Funiculus sociatus GB2-C1: one gene and its partners. The protein of the gene in region 1 binds, or shares a complex with, the protein of each later gene. Links are inferred from orthologs where the notes say so. Each region holds a gene or a part of one and is shown in the gene's direction. Other genes may lie near its edges.

The links. Proteins that work in one complex are often made in the same cells at the same time.
Region 2: the proteins of ndhC (region 1) and NDI42_RS05115 are in contact, whole or in part, in a cryo-EM structure (PDB 6ZJN), measured with the Thermus thermophilus proteins. The link is inferred for Funiculus sociatus GB2-C1 from one-to-one orthologs. Residues at the interface, in WP_096411116.1 of Thermus thermophilus: Glu45, Ser46, Asn48, Pro50, Ala51, Gly52, Glu53; in WP_223903221.1 of Thermus thermophilus: Met26, Thr27, Asn29, Gly31, Pro32, His34.
Region 3: the proteins of ndhC (region 1) and nuoH are in contact, whole or in part, in a cryo-EM structure (PDB 6KHJ), measured with the Thermosynechococcus vestitus proteins. The link is inferred for Funiculus sociatus GB2-C1 from one-to-one orthologs. Residues at the interface, in WP_126986108.1 of Thermosynechococcus vestitus: Gly6, Tyr7, Glu8, Tyr9, Phe10, Gly12, Phe13, Leu14, Ile16, Cys17, Ser18, Pro21, Ala24, Leu25, Ala27, Ser28, Leu31, Arg32, Pro33, Ser35, Arg40, Leu41, Thr42, Thr43, Tyr44, Glu45, Ile51, Gly53, Ala54, Trp55; in WP_126985484.1 of Thermosynechococcus vestitus: Gln8, Lys26, Trp29, Leu30, Pro33, Met34, Met37, Leu38, Leu83, Ile84, Phe85, Lys86, Glu87, Asp88, Val89, Leu90, Pro91, Ala92, Thr100, Ala104, Val107, Ile108, Phe111, Leu112, Tyr114, Ile115, Ile125, Ser126, Leu128, Phe133.

Annotation. Positions count from the first base shown.
Region 1 is NZ_JAMPKJ010000021.1:12,151-20,429, forward strand. Bases 2,792-5,764 are described here. They hold ndhC (photosynthetic/respiratory NAD(P)H-quinone oxidoreductase subunit C), read left to right. Parts: upstream 2,792-4,083; coding sequence 4,084-4,446; downstream 4,447-5,764. Other genes in these bases: NDI42_RS12080 (photosynthesis system II assembly factor Ycf48), read right to left, coding at 2,792-3,426; NDI42_RS12085 (rubredoxin), read right to left, coding at 3,488-3,820; NDI42_RS12095 (NADH dehydrogenase subunit K), read left to right, coding at 4,443-5,189; NDI42_RS12100 (NAD(P)H-quinone oxidoreductase subunit J), read left to right, coding at 5,218-5,682. Outside these bases: NDI42_RS12050 (hypothetical protein), read left to right, coding at 1-1,001; psaI (photosystem I reaction center subunit VIII), read left to right, coding at 1,097-1,213; NDI42_RS12060 (photosystem II reaction center protein J), read right to left, coding at 1,303-1,422; photosystem II reaction center protein PsbL, read right to left, coding at 1,748-1,870; psbF (cytochrome b559 subunit beta), read right to left, coding at 1,880-2,017; psbE (cytochrome b559 subunit alpha), read right to left, coding at 2,042-2,287; more of NDI42_RS12080, read right to left, coding at 2,422-2,791; pucL (factor-independent urate hydroxylase), read right to left, coding at 5,913-6,839; hydA (dihydropyrimidinase), read right to left, coding at 7,027-8,279. UniProt on the Escherichia coli protein: NDH-1 shuttles electrons from NADH, via FMN and iron-sulfur (Fe-S) centers, to quinones in the respiratory chain. The immediate electron acceptor for the enzyme in this species is believed to be ubiquinone.
Region 2 is NZ_JAMPKJ010000006.1:145,912-150,274, reverse strand. What follows is about bases 1,138-4,020. They hold NDI42_RS05115 (NAD(P)H-quinone oxidoreductase subunit H), read left to right. Parts: upstream 1,138-1,928; coding sequence 1,929-3,113; downstream 3,114-4,020. Other genes in these bases: NDI42_RS05105 (PCP reductase family protein), read left to right, coding at 3,744-3,923; cynS (cyanase), read left to right, coding at 3,195-3,635; NDI42_RS05120 (M48 family metallopeptidase), read right to left, coding at 1,138-1,676. Also shown: more of NDI42_RS05120, read right to left, coding at 1-1,137; NDI42_RS05100 (hypothetical protein), read right to left, coding at 4,083-4,363.
Region 3 is NZ_JAMPKJ010000006.1:134,675-139,070, forward strand. Bases 1,138-4,053 are described here. They hold nuoH (NADH-quinone oxidoreductase subunit NuoH), read left to right. Parts: upstream 1,138-1,994; coding sequence 1,995-3,113; downstream 3,114-4,053. Other genes in these bases: NDI42_RS05055 (Rpn family recombination-promoting nuclease/putative transposase), read left to right, coding at 1,138-1,747; ndhI (NAD(P)H-quinone oxidoreductase subunit I), read left to right, coding at 3,278-3,859; NDI42_RS05070 (NADH-quinone oxidoreductase subunit J), read left to right, coding at 3,956-4,053. Outside these bases: NDI42_RS05050 (GTPase), read right to left, coding at 1-538; more of NDI42_RS05055, read left to right, coding at 890-1,137; more of NDI42_RS05070, read left to right, coding at 4,054-4,396. UniProt on the Escherichia coli protein: NDH-1 shuttles electrons from NADH, via FMN and iron-sulfur (Fe-S) centers, to quinones in the respiratory chain. The immediate electron acceptor for the enzyme in this species is believed to be ubiquinone.

The DNA of each region.
Region 1 (8,279 bases):
CTGTCGAAGAACCTTCTGACACTCCAGAATCAGACAATCCTGCTGAAGATAGCGATCCCACATCGACTGTAGACACCGCCTTTGCTACCCTGAAGCTGAAAGACCGTTTTTTGTCCCGGTTAAACGACCTGGCAAACGATGAGGAATTGGCTCAATTGCTACAACCTGAGGAAGAGTTGCCTGCTACCGAGCCAGAGTTAATAGAATCAGAGTTGTCTGCACCAGACGTGGCCCAGGAAGATAGTGAAAATACTGGTGTGGTTGATGGAACTGAAACGGCGGCAATACAACAGTCGTCGGAAACCGACTCTGAAGCCCCGCCAGAGAGTATGTCAACAGATTGGGAGTTATTGGCTCAACTGCTAGATCAACAACCCCCGCTACCAGAATTTGACGAAGAAGATGCCGCTATTTCCAGCGACGCGCCCAGTAATTCTCAAGTGGCGGCAGAAAGTCCCCTGACTATTACTCAAAATCCTACCAATGGGTTCTCGACAAGAAATTCCGGTGGAAATTGGGCAGATCAAGAGATTGTTGTGGACGATGACCCCTTTGAGGAGCCTCTGGGCAGAAGCGATCGCATATCCCCTTTCCCTCCTAGCCATTATCCCCAACCGCAGCCATCAGCGCTAGACGAGGAGCCTGTGCCAGCACCTGAGTTGGTGTTGCCAGAAGGCGAACTGATTGCAGGGCAACTGCTCTTGCTCCGCGTGAAATTAAACTCCGAGTTGAGCCGCATCTATGTCAAGCTGTGGGTTCACGATCGACAAACGCGATCGCTGCTGGATGGTCCTCGTTGGCTTGTAGATTTTTCGCCCAATGCCTTTGGTGTCTTGGAAACAATGACTCAGTTAACTGTGCCGTTTGGGAGTATGTCCATCCGATTTGAAGCGGTTACAGTAGATACTTATACCCAAAGAGAGAGCCATAAAGTGACACTTGACCGTACTGTCATTCCCCCTGACTTGCCCAACTGGTCGCTGGATGAGTTTGGGGATTGATTAGTTGTTAAAAATTTTTATAATTCGGATCTTTGCGCCAAATTCACTGTAGATTCGATTAGAAGAATTGTTTCATAACAATAGGAAATTTAGCGATGGCAGCTTCATTCTTACCTTCAATTTTGGTCCCTCTAACTGGCTTGGTCTTCCCAGCTATAGCAATGGCTTTCCTCTTTCTTTACATTGAACATGAAGACCCAACTGGGATTTAATAGCTACAAATTAAAAACCCGCCCTTCCGGTTAGGACGGGCGGTTTTTCTAAAGGATGTAGAAGCTTCTACATCCTTCTTTGTTTATGCTTACAAAGAGGAGCCTAAACCAGCATAGGCACCATAGAAGAAAGTACCTAATACGGCGATAATACCTAAACCAGCGACTGTCGCTACAATCCACAATGGGATTCTTCCACTTCCAGACACAGCTTTTTCCTCCTAATTAAACTCGAACTAGCTTTATTTAATCAAACTCAGTTAGGCGAAGCACTCACTGTTATAGGGCTTTCGCACTATGACAGAAGCTTCCAGTTTCACTCGCCGTTGCCTCCCTATACGAATGTATAGTGTGGTTTTACACAGCGTCCGGAGGTTTTGCTTAGGTTTCCCTAGCACTGACTCCCGTACTACTTGCGTAGTACCCTGGCAGACACCCGCCTCCCGCAGGCACAATTTCTGTTGTTACACCGCTTGGTTTTCGCTTATCCCGAAGAGCCGCTATACCTAGCTGGTATAGCGGAATTCTGCGATTTTAGTTAAAGAAATAACTGGAAAACAAAATTCCCAAAACGAAGACAAGTAGCAATCCTAAGAACAGAGAAGTCCTGTTTAACTCAACTGGCTGATTATTAGGATTGGGAAGACGATCCGGCATCGGTTTCTCCTATCGTTGAATAAATTGCATGGAAGCGATCGCGCCCAAGAAAAAGACTGTAGGCACAGCCAGAGTGTGGACAGCAAGCCATCTAACGGTAAAAATCGGATAAGAAACTGGTTGATTTGCTGGAGTATTGCTAGTCATGATTTGCCACTACTTTTAAACTACTTACTTGATAAATTGCTCTATTTGATCTTTTGATTCAACACGATCTTGCACAATTGGCACTTCCGTCCGATTTGGAGTGAAATACTCATTGGGGCGGGGTGTTCCAAACGCATCGTATGCCAATCCAGTTTGAACAAATAGCCAACCAGCAATAAACAATGCTGGGATAGTGATGCTGTGAATCACCCAGTAACGTACGCTCGTAATAATGTCCCCAAACGGACGCTCTCCAGTAGTACCAGCCATTCAGATTCCTCCTCTGACAACAGTTTAAAGCTTTGTTTATATGATACGAAATTCGGTAGATGACAAGCAAGAAAATAGTTGCAAACAGCTTATTTTCTGCTTATTACTACCACCTGACGGCGACGATGCTCTCTTCAAGCCGCAGACGATGAACCCTCGTATTTCAGCAAAACACCACGCTGACCAATAATAAATCCTCGATCGGGCGTTACAAATTTAATTTTGTACAAATTCGAGGGTATATTCTCCATCTCGCGATCTTTTTCCCAGGTTTTACCACCATCTGGACTGCGGAGTAAATTGCCACTTCCCCCCGTCACCCAAATTTCCTCTGGTGTGCGATATGCCAAATCGAGTAAACCCCAACTGGTAGATATCTCTGGATATTGTGCCTCTTGCCACTCATCGTGCTTTTCAGGGTCGCTAAATTGCAGCTGACCGCCCCGTGCGACCATCCACAACCGACCATCTTGTGCAAAACCCATATTTTCAACACGTCGGGAACTATTGCGGTTGTGGGATACCCACGCTTCCTGACCTGGTTCCCAAGTTGAGTAGAAGTTCCCTTTTGCTGAGACTGCTACATATTTACCATCTTCAGAGCGGGAGATGTTGCGGACAACGCCCACTGCTTCTTGCACCATCGCTTTCCAGTTTTGTCCAGCGTCTTGAGTGCGATAAATTGCGCCTACGTTGGTGGTCATCTCAGCGGAGTTGGGCCCTAGTGCCAAAATTGTGTTGGGTGCGCCCGGTAATTTATTACTCAGTGAGATGCGCGTCCAAGATTTTCCGCCATCGGTGGTGTGCAGTAAGATAGCAGGTTCTCCTGTAATCCAACCCTCAGAACCAGCAAAACTCACACCTGTAAAGCGGTATTTCTGATCCCCAAGGGACAAGTTCCGAGGCTCCCAGGTTTTGCCGCCATCGGTTGTTTCCAAAATTGTAGAGTCACTGCCCACAAGCCAGCCGCGATCGCGGTCGTCGGTAAAGGCAATATCCTGAATATTAGCTGTTGTTGGCAGCTCAATGACTTGCCAAGGGTTGTTGCTCACCGAAGGGACGCTACTACAACTGGCACAAAACAGGGCGACTACCAGCAATATTACAATTTGTTTCAGTGTTCTCACAAAAAAGTTCATAACGTCCAGCACTGGTGGATAGAATCTGACCTACGGCAGGTATCAAGAGCCGAGTTTCGTTTTAATGCAAACTGTAAAGACTCAGAAAAAACAAAAAACCTAAAGCCAAGGCACCAAAAATGAGCAGATTCTTCTGTCCTGGGGTTAAAGTGTTTACCCCCAGACCAAAACCCAGATTTTCCTTAAATCCAGACGGCGCACCTGCAACGCCAATATTTTGAAACTGCGTTTTCCGCACTCCACAGACGGGACAGCGCCAAGAGAGCGGTAATTCTTCAAACGATGTTCCTGCGGGGATATCACCCTTACTATCGCCCTTAAGTGGCTCATAAACATAGCCACAGGCGCGACATTCGTGGCGATCCATGATGGCATCAACGGCTTGATCGCTCATAGCTCAGAAAGTAGTTGAGAAGCCAACCTTAAAATCTATGTTAAAAATTATGCCATAAGTGTAGGACTTCCTTAACATTTTCTAGTTCTGGTGGGCGCAAAGGGCGATCGCTAGATATAAAATTTGTTTAGTTCGACTTATGTGTGCTATACGTAATCGCTCTCGAAAGCCGCCAGCGTTACGCTGTAAAGGTAGTCACTCTATAATGTATATGTAAAGAAGTAATAACTCGCGTTGTTTCATCTGAGTGGTAGTTAACTATCGTGTTTGTCCTTAGTGGGTATGAGTATTTTTTAGGATTCCTACTGGCTTGCAGCTTGGTGCCTTTTCTAGCACTGTCTGCTGCTAAGCTTCTGCGCCCCAGCGGTAGTAGTCCAGAGCGACGCACCACCTATGAATCTGGTATGGAGCCGATTGGGGGAGCTTGGATTCAGTTCAACATCCGCTACTATATGTTTGCGCTTGTCTTCGTGATTTTTGATGTTGAAACTGTTTTCTTGTTTCCGTGGGCTGTTGCCTTCCATCGCTTAGGAGTTTTGGCTTTCATAGAAGCCCTGATCTTTATTGCAATTCTTGTGGTTGCTCTTGTTTACGCTTGGCGCAAAGGAGCTTTGGAATGGTCATGAAATCTAACCAGGCAAATGAATATGCTGCCCTAGAACAGCAGCAGAAAGAACGCATTCTTAGTCCAATTGAGCGGCCCAAGGTCACTCAAGAGCTTTCGGAAAACGTCATCCTGACCACAGTTGATGACCTGTACAACTGGGCGCGGCTTTCCAGCGTATGGCCTTTGTTGTTTGGCACCGCCTGCTGCTTCATTGAAGTTGCGGCGATGATTGGTTCGCGGTTTGACTTTGACCGATTTGGACTGGTTCCCCGTTCCAGCCCCAGACAAGCAGATTTAATCATTACTGCTGGAACCATCACTATGAAGATGGCACCTGCTTTGGTACGTCTTTATGAACAGATGCCAGACCCCAAGTATGTGATTGCGATGGGAGCTTGCACAATCACTGGCGGGATGTTCAGTGCTGACTCCCCGACAGCGGTACGCGGAGTGGATAAGTTGATTCCTGTGGATGTATACCTGCCTGGATGTCCACCACGTCCAGAAGCGATCATGGATGCGATCATTAAACTCCGGAAGAAAATCGCTAATGATTCGATTCAGGAACGCGATCAAATGAAGCAAACGCATCGCTACTACAGCACCACCCACAAACTCAAAGGTGTAGACCCCATCCTGACAGGGAAATATCTACAGTCAGGCACTCGCCAAAGCCCACCGCCAGAGTTGGCAGCAGCTATGGGTATGCCTGTATCCCCAGCCCTGTTGACGGCTCAAAAACAGGAGGAAGGTCGTGGCTGAAGCAGAATCCCAAATCGTAGCCAGTAAGATTTCTGGGTGGTTGACGGAAAACGACTTTGAGCATGAGGCTCTAGAGCAAGATCATCAAGGCGTTGAGATCATAAAAGTTGACCGGGACTTTTTGATTCCTATCGCCACAGCCCTCTATGCTTATGGGTTTAATTACTTGCAATGTCAAGGTGGCTATGATGCAGGGCCGGGTGAGGATTTGGTCAGCTTCTATCATCTGATTAAGCTGAGTGACAATGCTGACCGACCGGAAGAAGTGCGTCTGAAGGTGTTTTTGCCGCGAGATGACGCTAGAGTGCCTTCGCTGTACTGGATTTGGAAGACAGCAGATTGGCAAGAGCGGGAATCCTACGATATGTTCGGTATTGTCTACGAAGGACACCCGAACTTGAAGCGTCTTTTGATGCCGGAAGATTGGGTAGGCTACCCTTTGCGGAAGGATTATATTTCGCCTGATTTCTACGAGTTGCAGGATGCTTTTTGATTAAGAAGCATTGCCCTTAATCAGGAAATTTTGCCTGAAAGCACTCACTTGTTTTAAGTGGGTGCTTATTTTTTTTAGATAGCTTTTGCTAGAAAATAAATTGTCCTCACAATCGATTTTGTTTGAATTTTAGCTAGTAGCTTGTGTCTTGGGAACGAAACCCAACTTACGACTTATGAGATAAGTTCAGGAAACTTCTGATTAACTCAAAACTCATAACTTATAACTATTTATTCATCCCGGTTTAGGGTTAATTTAATCATTCCATAGGGAGGTCGCGGATCGCAGTACACTTTTATTTTAGAATCTGCATCTGATACAAATGCGGTGTCCCAAAGTCGATTTTCAGCTGCAAAGGAAACTTCTGCCATTTGCGGGAAGCGTTGTAGTAGGCGCACACCCATCTCATAAACGAGATGTTGGATTGATTTGCTGACAAATTCATGAAAGACAACTTGCACGAAATCGCGCACTTGTTCAGCAGGGATGTAATGTGATAAATCAGACGCGATCGCATTCTCTACGTCAGCGTATTTCCAGTAAACATCGAGATAAATAAATAAGGGGCGATCGCTCATTTCTGGTAGCGTGGTATACTCATCGCGAGCAAAGTTGGCAAACAAGCTACCAGTAACTTTGATTAGCTGAAATCCTACTCTTCCACAACTATGAGCGACGATTTTTGTACCATCTCCCTCACGCTCAAAATCCAGCACTGTAACTGCATAGTCATTGCGCGAACGGCTGAATAAAACTTCGCTATTGGTATTTCCCCCATCGGGGTGAGGTAAATGTGCCGCAGCAAATGGTTGTTCTCTACCTGTAACTCGCAGCGATCGCATTTGGGGATAAGTATTTAAAAACTCCTGTCCCAGGAAATTTATAAAACCTTCTAAGGTTGAGCCATCGAATGTGATCGCTTTCTTCAAAACAAAGTTTTTCATGGTGTCGGTAGCCACCACATCTGTATTGATTCCCTCAGTGTAGGCGGCGATAAAATTGTTACCGAATACCTCAACATCAACATCAACCGCAAACAGGATGTTTTCTCTACCACTAAACTCTGATTCTGGAATTTCTGTCAAACCCAACATCGGTTTTGCATATGTGCGGTACAGGGTAATATTTCCTTTACCATAGCTAATTTCTGCGCTCACGCCTTGCTCCTTATCCTACTATTTTTGGTTTTGTATTGAGGAAACCTTGTTATTAGCCATTTTTATAAATTTTAGGGTTGCATTATTCAAGGAAACTTACAATCACATTATTAGTCTCTCGTTACGTTGGCGAAACTCTGTGCAAGGCTCGAATTATATTCGCCAGTATTTCTATATACACATTTTTTTAGAAAGTGCCGGAAGCGGAACGTTTTTGAAACTGACCTTTACCTTTGTTGCCCAGCCAGCGATCGCCATCTACAATCAACTCCCCGCGTAAGAAAACTTTCTCTACTTTCCCAGTAATAAAACGCCCTTCAAATAAGCTGTAGTCTACGTTAGAATGATGAGTTGCCGCACTCAAAATATGTTCTTTATTTGGGTCAAATAAAACTATATCGGCATCGCTTCCCACAGCAATTGTTCCTTTTTTAGGAAACAATCCAAACATTTTAGCGGGAGCAGTTGCAGTTAACTGTACAAACCTATTCAGCGAAATTTTACCCGTTCTAACACCGCCATCATATAGTAAAGTCAACCGCAATTCTACGCCAGGCGCACCATTAGGAATTTTAGAGAAATCCTCTTTTCCAACTTGTTTAGAACGGTGCCAACCAGAGGAATTTTCTTTGAAACAAAATGGACAATGATCGGTAGCAACTATCTGGAGATCGTCAAACTTTAACCCCCGCCACAATGCCTGTTGACACTGATGTTCTCGTAACGGTGGGGTCATCACATATTTAGCCGCTTCAAAACCTGGTTTGTCATACTCCTCAATGTTTAAGAAAAGGTAATGAGGACAAGTTTCTGCAAAGGCATAAATACCGCGATCGCGTGCTTCAACTACTACATCTAATGCTTCTTTTGCTGACAGATGAACGATATATACAGGGATTTCCGCCAACTCTGCAATCCGAATTGCTCTGTGAGTAGCTTCTGCCTCCATAATTGTTGGTCTTGTTAAAGCATGATATTTTGGAGAAGTATTTCCCTGAGCCAATGCTTCTTCAATTAATACTTGAATTACGCTACCATTTTCTGCGTGTAAATTCACCATACCGCCATGAGAACCTACCGCCCGCATCGTTTTAAATATAGAGGCATCATCTACCATTAAAATTTCTGGATAAGCCATGAACATTTTAAAGCTAGATACCCCATCGTAATTAATTAAATCGGGTAATTCTTTTAAAACTTCTGGGTTAATATCTGTCAGAATCAGGTGAAAACTATAATCTACACAAGCTTGCGGTTCTGCCAATGCTAGACGATTATCAAGTGCAAATATTGCGCTTTCTCCTTTGCTTTGTTGAGCATAATCGATAATAGTAGTCGTGCCACCAAAGGCAGCGGATCGCGTTCCTGACTCATACGTATCGCAAGTTTCGGCAATGCCTTGACGGGACTCCATGTGGGTGTGAACGTCAACACCACCAG
Region 2 (4,363 bases), on another replicon or contig:
ACTACTTTCCGCACCAAGTAAGCTTCTTGCACTTGAGGATAATTAGATAAATGCTGGCACAAGTCTTGAAGGGTTGAAGCTGGCAGATTGTGCATTTGAAATTCATCTTTTTCGCTGACAAAAGACCGCTCTTGCCTTGCCCGCGAAATTAGGTCATAGTGTTTTTCGATACGCTGCTGATAAACCTTAGCTTTTTCTATTTCTCCTTGTTGCTTCAGGAAATAGTAAATTAACTCGCAGCCTGGGATAATATTATCTGGCTCGCCTGCGATCGCTTTTTCGATGTAAATGATGCCCTCAGCATCATTTTGTTTTAATAATATCTGTCCCAAGGCATAGTTAGCCGCCGGATGATTTGGTTCAGTAGAGAGTATTTCTTGAAACAACGCGATCGCTACCTGATTGCCCTTAAACTCTGCCGTCCAGCAAGCACGATTCCAGGCTTCCTCCGCAGTTAACGACCCATTCCGGGCTTTTTCATCCAGAGTTTGCAGAGTTTTTTGCGCTTCCTGAGCATAAGCGTATCTTTGCCGCCAAGGAGTAGCCATTTCCTCCTTCCAAGCGCGATCAAAATGGGCTGTCAAATGGCTCAAAGCCTTACCTAGAAATTTCTGGGCCGCGCTCAACTGAACAGGTGCTGGCAGCACTAATTGCTGCCCTGCCAAAGGAAGATATCCTAAAGCAGAGAGTCGATCCGATAGGCACGGGTGAGTATCAACATTACTGGTTTTTTCTGCTAGAACTTGGTCAATCCATGTACTCGCATCTTCAGAATTAACACCAGTACCCAAAGCACTAAACATCGAGGTAAAAGTTGCCATTGGTGGTTCTACCTGACGCTCTACCTGCTTATAAATACTTGGCCAAAAAGAACTCTGCAAAAATATATCTTTGACTTTTATATTAATCAGCGCCTCAGCTAGATTTTGCGCCCCAGCCAATTCTGCTGCACAACGATCCGCCTCGTATTCATTTGTTCGTCTCAAAACAAACGAATAAGCGCTGAAAAAAGGAGCATACCAGTTTAAAAAGCGATCGAAAAGCACGGAAGAACCATCATGTCCGCTGTGCCGCAACCTTTCCAACATCTGATAATAAGTTTCTTGGACGCGATAAATCCAGGCACTAAAGCGATTATGGTTTCCTGACAAATGTCCGAACTCGTGAGCAAGTACAGCGCGAAACTGCTCCGGCGAAAGGGCTTGCATCAAGGGTAGCCCGATAAGCAGATAGTTTTGCTGCCATCCAAATATCCCCAAACGCGGTACTTGACGGACACCTGCATTGAATTCCTCAGTCAACAAAATGCGGTGAAATCGAGGTGCTTGCAAGGCAGATGTTAGTTCGTTAATTAAAGCAAACAGGTCGGGAACCTCTTGCGGAGTTAGTTCTAAGCCAGTTGGCGGCGGGAACCGCACCCACAGGGATTTTAGAACAATGAACGCTGGAACAAGTACCACAATGCCGACTTTGATCAGAGCGCTACTAACGTGCCTGCTGTAGATTAGTGCCAGTAAAACTAATCCAAAGATTGCCAATAGCCCTGCCAAAACCAAGAAAATATAGGCATAGCCCAAGGCAGCTAGAAGACCGACGCGGAACTTGTAGCTTGCTGGTTGCTTGCGGGCAAAACCCTCCAGACGCTTAACCAGCGCATCGAACTGCTCTTGATTCATTAGAATTCATCCAACTCTTTTATTAGAGTTCCCAATAACCAGGCAATTTCCACAAGGTTTTGCCCGAATTATCCTTGGTTGAAAGCAGCTCAACTTTAAGCGCATCCTGCGGTCAAAGCTCCATATAATTAAGTAAGTGCAACAAAAATAAACACTCAGTAGTAAACCGACAGATGCCCGCCGAGGCAATTTTGGCGTGTTTTGTGATTGAGATGCGGCTGCCCAAATTTTCATCAAGGGAATTGCTGATATATGGCAAAGTTAGAAACTAGAACTGAACCGATGGTGCTGAACATGGGGCCGCACCATCCCTCCATGCACGGAGTGATGCGACTAATCGTCACCCTAGACGGCGAGGATGTCGTAGATTGCGAACCCGTAATCGGCTACCTGCATCGCGGCATGGAAAAAATTGCCGAAAACCGCACCAACATCATGTACGTTCCTTACGTTAGTCGCTGGGACTACGCCGAAGGGATGTTTAACGAGGCTATCACCGTCAACGCCCCAGAAAAGCTGGCTGATATTGCGGTTCCCAAACGCGCCAGCTACATCCGCGTCATCATGCTAGAACTGAACCGCATCGCCAACCACTTGCTGTGGCTTGGCCCGTTCATGGCTGACGTTGGCGCACAGACTCCCTTCTTTTACATTTTCCGGGAACGGGAGTTGATTTATGACCTGTGGGAAGCCGCTTCAGGTTATCGGATGGTGAACAACAACTACTTCCGCATTGGAGGAGTTGCTGTTGATTTGCCTTACGGCTGGGTTGACAAGTGCCAAGACTTCTGCGACTACTTTTACCCCAAGGTTGACGAATACGAACGCTTGATTACCGACAACCCCATTTTCCGCCGTCGGGTTGAGGGCGTTGGCACTATCAACCGCGAAGAAGCGATTAACTGGGGACTTTCTGGCCCCATGCTGCGCGCTTCCGGGGTGAAGTGGGATTTACGGAAAGTTGACCACTACGAATGCTACGACGATTTCGACTGGGATGTGCCGTGGGAAACTGCCGGGGATTGTTTTGCCCGTTACTTAGTGCGGATTCGGGAGATGCGCGAATCTGTGAAGATTCTTCGCCAAGCCCTTAAGGGACTTCCTGGTGGCCCTTACGAAAACTTGGAAGCTAAGCGCATGGCAGAAGGGGCAAAATCTGAGTGGAACGATTTTGATTACCAGTACATCGGTAAGAAAATATCCCCTACTTTCAAAATTCCTAAAGGCGAACACTATGTCCGCGTCGAGTGTGGCAAAGGTGAACTGGGAATTTTCTTGATTGGGGATGATAACGTTTTCCCATGGCGTTGGAAGATTCGCACTCCCGATTTTGTTAACGTGCAAATCCTACCTCACATCATTAAGGGTGTGAAAGTGGCTGATATCGTGACAATTTTGGGCAGTATCGATATCATCATGGGTTCAGTAGATCGGTAAAGAAAATGAAAAAGGCAAAAGGAAAATCACTTTTGCCTTTTTCATGTTTAGCTTAAATAAATAATGGGTGAGGAGTTGATAATGCAAGTTCCAGAAATTACTCAGACACTCTTAGATGCGAAAAAAAATAAGAAACTAAGCTTTGGCGATTTAGAAAAAATATTGGGACGTGACGAGGTATGGATTGCAGCGGTGATCTACCGTCAAGCTAGTGCTTCTGAGGAAGAGGCGAATAAGCTGGTTTCTGCATTAGATGTTAACCCAGTTTATGCTAAAGAATTAACAGAAAGCCCTCTAAAAGGCTTGGGGCCAGTTGTTCCTACTGATCCTTTGATTTATCGATTTTATGAAATAATGCAGGTTTACGGAATGCCGATCAAAAGCGTGATTCACGAAAAGTTTGGTGATGGCATTATGAGCGCAATTGATTTTACCTTGGATGTGGAGAAGGAAGAAGATCCCAAAGGCGATCGCGTAAAAGTCATCATGTCTGGCAAGTTTTTGCCCTACAAAAAGTGGTAACTCGTTGCTAGGGTTGAGGAAAGGCGATCGCGTTCTTGATGAGAGGCTGGAAAGAGCGATCGCTTACCTGTTAAACTCCTGTTTTAAGGATTTTTTTTGGAGAAAACTGTGGCAAACCAACCTAATGCGGTAGAGTGGACACCCGAAGCTGAAGCCAAGCTGAAAGAAATTCCCTTTTTTGTCCGTCCCGCTGCTAGGAAAAAAATTGAAAAATTTGCCCAAGAAGCCGGGCAAAAATTAATAACAGCGGAAGTTTATCAGCAAGCTAAACAACAGTTTGGGCAGTAGCAGCGGCGTAAAGTTTAGGGGCGATCGTTTGATGTTCAGTTGAGATAGCGATCGCGTAATTATCATCTCTGGCAAATTGAAAGCCCTACAAGAAATGGTAGCACTCAGCCCCATAGCCCATCTAATAACCGCTAGGACTGGTTTTTATGTTCAGTGTACCTATCGTCCCACTATCGTCGTACCAGGGGCGCTTGGTAAGGCGCTTGGTAAGGTAGTCGAGGGTGTGGTTATCATCCCTCCATAATTCGTTGTTGTACCAGGTGCCGAGGGATACTTAGTCGGTAAAGTGCTGGTAGGTCTAGCTATTGACGCAGGTGCCAAAGTCGTAGGCTGGGGAGTAGTTGTAAAACTTGGCTCCATTGTAAAGAGTTGCGACTTATTTGTATTTTTTTTAGCTTTGTTCTTCTTTCGTGAAGAACTCTTATTCGTGCCACTCTCCT
Region 3 (4,396 bases), on another replicon or contig:
ATTTTTCAAGTTGTACTCCGATATTTTCCGGGGCGATTTCTGCCAACTTGCTCACCAATGAGCGTGACAAAATGGACTCTGCCCCTTTTAGTAAACGCGCACCGACAGACAGTTCTGGTTTATCGTTGTCATGGCTGATAGAGTGGTTAGCAGTAAAGCCTTGTGCTTCTTCTATAAGCCGTTGTATTGTCTTTGCAGACCAGTTCCAAATCTGCCCTACCTGCTCAATCATCTCGCGCTCTAACGGTGAAAAGAAACCGTCAATGTACGCCAGCGCCAGGATTTGCCGCATTGCTTCATTTTGTTTACTAGGCGACACTCTACGAGCTACATCCTCGATAGCAAGCAGGTGTTCGTCTTGGGCGAGGATTTTCTCCATTTCTTCGATGGTGCGTTGTCCCATCCTGCTCTGGCTTGCAAGTTCGTGCAGAGCTTTCGCCTCTTTACTATGAATCTGTTGATCGGCACACACCATGTGTGTCACCAGCAAAAATGAGTAGTCTATTTCCTGGTCAGCTGTTGTGTTTGGGGCAGACATCTATCTCTCCGGGGGTGTTGTACATAAAACAGAGTTTGAGCCAGGGCTGTTAAATTTCTTTATGGCTGTTCCTAGCGATGCTGTTCAGCGATGCCTTTGGGTTGTAGTTGGCGGTTAATTAGGGATGCGATCGCTTTAGCATCTCCAAGCTTTGCGAGTTTTAGAAGATTTGGCTGAGTCATAACGAATAGAGGTGAGGAGCGATAAAAAACTAGCTTCTATTTAAGGATTCCCAGCGCTAATCGATAAATCGCTATTTCTCAGAAGTTTTTGCGTGTTAGCGTGGTAGCTATCGCTCTGATTCACTATCACCCAGTAAAGTAAGCAAAGAATCTCAACCCACGCTTACCATTGGATTACGATAATATTTGCAAATATCTGGCAGAACAGTACCCAGCCGAGTTCGTGCGCTGGCTACTCTCAGATGAAGCTACCGAAATTCAGGTACTCAAAACTGAACTTAGCACCGAACCGATTCGCGCCGATTCTCTCACACTGTTGCAAACTGCCAACCAAATCCTGCACATAGAATTTCAAACCCTGCCAGCATCAGAGCCACCACTACCATTTAGAATGCTCGACTATTGGGTGCGACTGTATCGACAGTATCGCTGTCCCATTGAGCAAGTCGTGATTTTTTTAAAGTCCACTACCTCAGAAGCTGTCTTTACTGAGCAGTTTGCGGCAACAAACACCAGGCATAGCTACCGAGTCATCCGCCTGTGGGAGGAAGACCCGGCTCCACTTTTGGCAAACACTGCCTTGTTGCCATTGGCTACGCTAGCTAGAAGCAACACTCCCAACGCCTTATTAGAGCAGGTCGCAGCCCAGATCGATATGATCGAAGAACCAGAGCAACGGGGGAATCTCGCGGCTTGTGTCGAGGTGCTGGCTGGTTTGCGGTTTGAAGAAAGTTTAATTCGCCAACTTTTGAGGGAGGAAATTATGCAGGAATCAGTAACGTATCAAGCCATCATCCAAAAGGGAGTGCAACAAGGCCTGCAACAAGGAAAGCAAGAAGGAAAACAAGAGGAGGCGCGATCGCTTGTCCTGCGTCTGCTAACCCGTCGATTTGGTGCTGTTGACCAAGAACTGCAAGAGCAAATTGGGACATTATCCGTCGCGCAGTTAGAGGAGTTGGGCGAGGCGCTGTTAGATTTTCAGACTGTAACGGATTTAGTTGTTTGGTTGGATGAGCATTGCTCATAGCGCCCTAGAGCATCAAGAGCAAGCGATCGCACTTTACACATCCATCTGAATGCGATCGCTGGCTGCTCACATACAATCTCTTAACCAAATTGATAAGTAGAATTTCTCATGCGCCGCGCTGGGCTGGATACTCTGCAACGATATACTAAACACTGGGGTCGTAAAAAAATCTTCACAATAGAAAAGATAGACAGATTCGACACCCGGTGTCTCGAATCAGCTCAGTAATTACTTAGCGATGGCTTTCATGAACCCAGGCATTGACCTACAAGGAACTTTTATCCAATCCCTCAAGGATTTGGGCATCCCATCTGGTGCTGCCAAAGCGATTTGGATGCCGCTACCGATGTTTTTGATGATCATTGGTGCCACGGTCGGCGTTTTGGTAGTTGTATGGCTGGAGCGGAAAATTTCTGCTGCCGCTCAGCAGCGTATTGGCCCAGAATTCGCCGGCCCGTTGGGCGTTTTACAACCAGTAGCCGATGGTCTGAAGCTGGTTTTTAAAGAAGATATTGTACCAGCCAAGACTGACCGCTTGCTATTCACCCTGGGGCCGATTATCGTCGTTATTCCAGTGTTTTTGTCCTATTTAATTGTGCCATTCGGACAAAACCTGGTAATTGCTAACATAAGCGTAGGGGTCTTTTTGTGGATTGCGCTTTCCAGCATTGCCCCGATTGGCTTGCTGATGTCTGGCTATTCGTCAAACAACAAGTATTCGCTGCTAGGTGGCTTGAGAGCAGCAGCGCAGTCGATTAGTTACGAAATTCCGCTGGCGCTGTCCGTATTAGCGATCGCTATGATGTCTAACAGTCTTAGCACCATCGACATCGTAGAACAGCAATCTGGCTACGGAATTTTCAGCTGGAACATCTGGCGACAACCCGTAGGATTCATCATCTTTTGGATTGCAGCCTTAGCAGAATGCGAAAGACTTCCCTTTGACTTGCCAGAAGCAGAAGAAGAATTGGTTGCAGGTTATCAAACCGAATACTCAGGAATGAAATTCGGTTTATTTTACATTGGTTCCTACGTCAACCTCGTTCTGTCTGCCCTACTGGTAGCAATTTTGTATCTGGGCGGCTGGGAATTCCCTATTCCCATTGAGATGTTAGGCAGCTGGCTGGGATTCAATGAAGCGAGTCCCATGTTGCAGGTAATTGATGCCTCGCTGGGAATCACAATGACTCTGCTGAAAGCTTACTTCCTCATCTTCATTGCCGTTCTACTTCGGTGGACTTTACCTCGCGTTCGCATTGACCAATTGCTTAATTTGGGTTGGAAATTCCTGCTGCCAGTATCGCTGGTAAACCTACTATTAACGGCAGCGCTAAAACTCGCATTTCCTGGTGCTTTTGGTGGCTAGTCCGATTTTAAATTTTAGATTTTAGATTTTGGATTAGTTGTGATATCCAAAATCATCGGAGACCCAGAAACTCCTTCGCCCCCGCAAAATCCAAAATTATCGGAAGACCAAAAACTCCCACCTCCGCAAAATCCAAAATTGGAGAGAGAGAGACACGAACAATGTTGAAGTTCCTCAAACAAGTTGGCGATTACGCTAAAGAAACTGTCCAAGCGGCTCGGTATATTGGTCAAGGATTGTCCGTGACTTTCGACCATATGCAGCGCCGTCCAATTACTGTGCAGTATCCCTACGAAAAACTCATTCCCTCCGAGCGTTTCCGGGGTAGAATTCACTTTGAATTTGATAAGTGTATTTCCTGCGAAGTCTGCGTGCGGGTTTGCCCGATAAATCTGCCAGTGGTGGATTGGGAATTTAACAAGGAAAGCAAAAAGAAACAGCTCAAACACTACAGCATCGACTTCGGAGTTTGTATCTTTTGCGGTAACTGCGTAGAATTCTGTCCGACTAATTGCTTGTCGATGACTGAAGATTACGAGCTTTCTACCTACGACCGTCACGAATTGAACTATGACAACGTGGCACTCGGTCGTCTACCGTATAAAGTCACGCAAGACCCGATGGTGACACCGCTGCGCGAACTAGCCTACCTGCCGAAGGGTGTCATGGAGCCGCACGACCTACCGCCTGGTTCGGTTCGCGCTGGTCAGCGTCCAGAGGAAATTCTGGAACAGATGGAAAAATAAAAGTCAGTGGCTAATTGCTCATGACTAATGGCTAATGGTTTTTATCAATTAGCCATTAGCCACTAGCAATTAGCAATTAGCAAAGGACAAAAAGCAGTGAATCTAGCAGAAGGCGTTCAGATTGTTTCGTTTGGCTTGCTGTCGGTGATGATGATTGGGGCAGCATTAGGAGTAGTGTTGTTTTCTAGTATTGTCTACTCAGCATTTTTGTTGGGCGGAGTATTTATCAGCATTGCTGGTTTATACCTTCTCCTGAATGCAGATTTTGTATCAGCGGCGCAGATTCTCATCTATGTTGGAGCTGTTAACGTTTTGATTTTGTTCGCCATCATGTTGGTGAACAAGCGGGAAGATTTTACACCCATTCGCAATCGTTGGATTCGTCAAGGTTCAACCGGATTGGTATGTGTCGGTTTGTTTGCGCTTCTGGGAACGATGGTGGTAAGAACTCCTTGGGCTTTATCCAGCTTACCCCATTCTGTTGAAAGTACCATTGTGCAGCTGGGTGAGCATTTTTTCAGCGACTTTTTGCTGCCA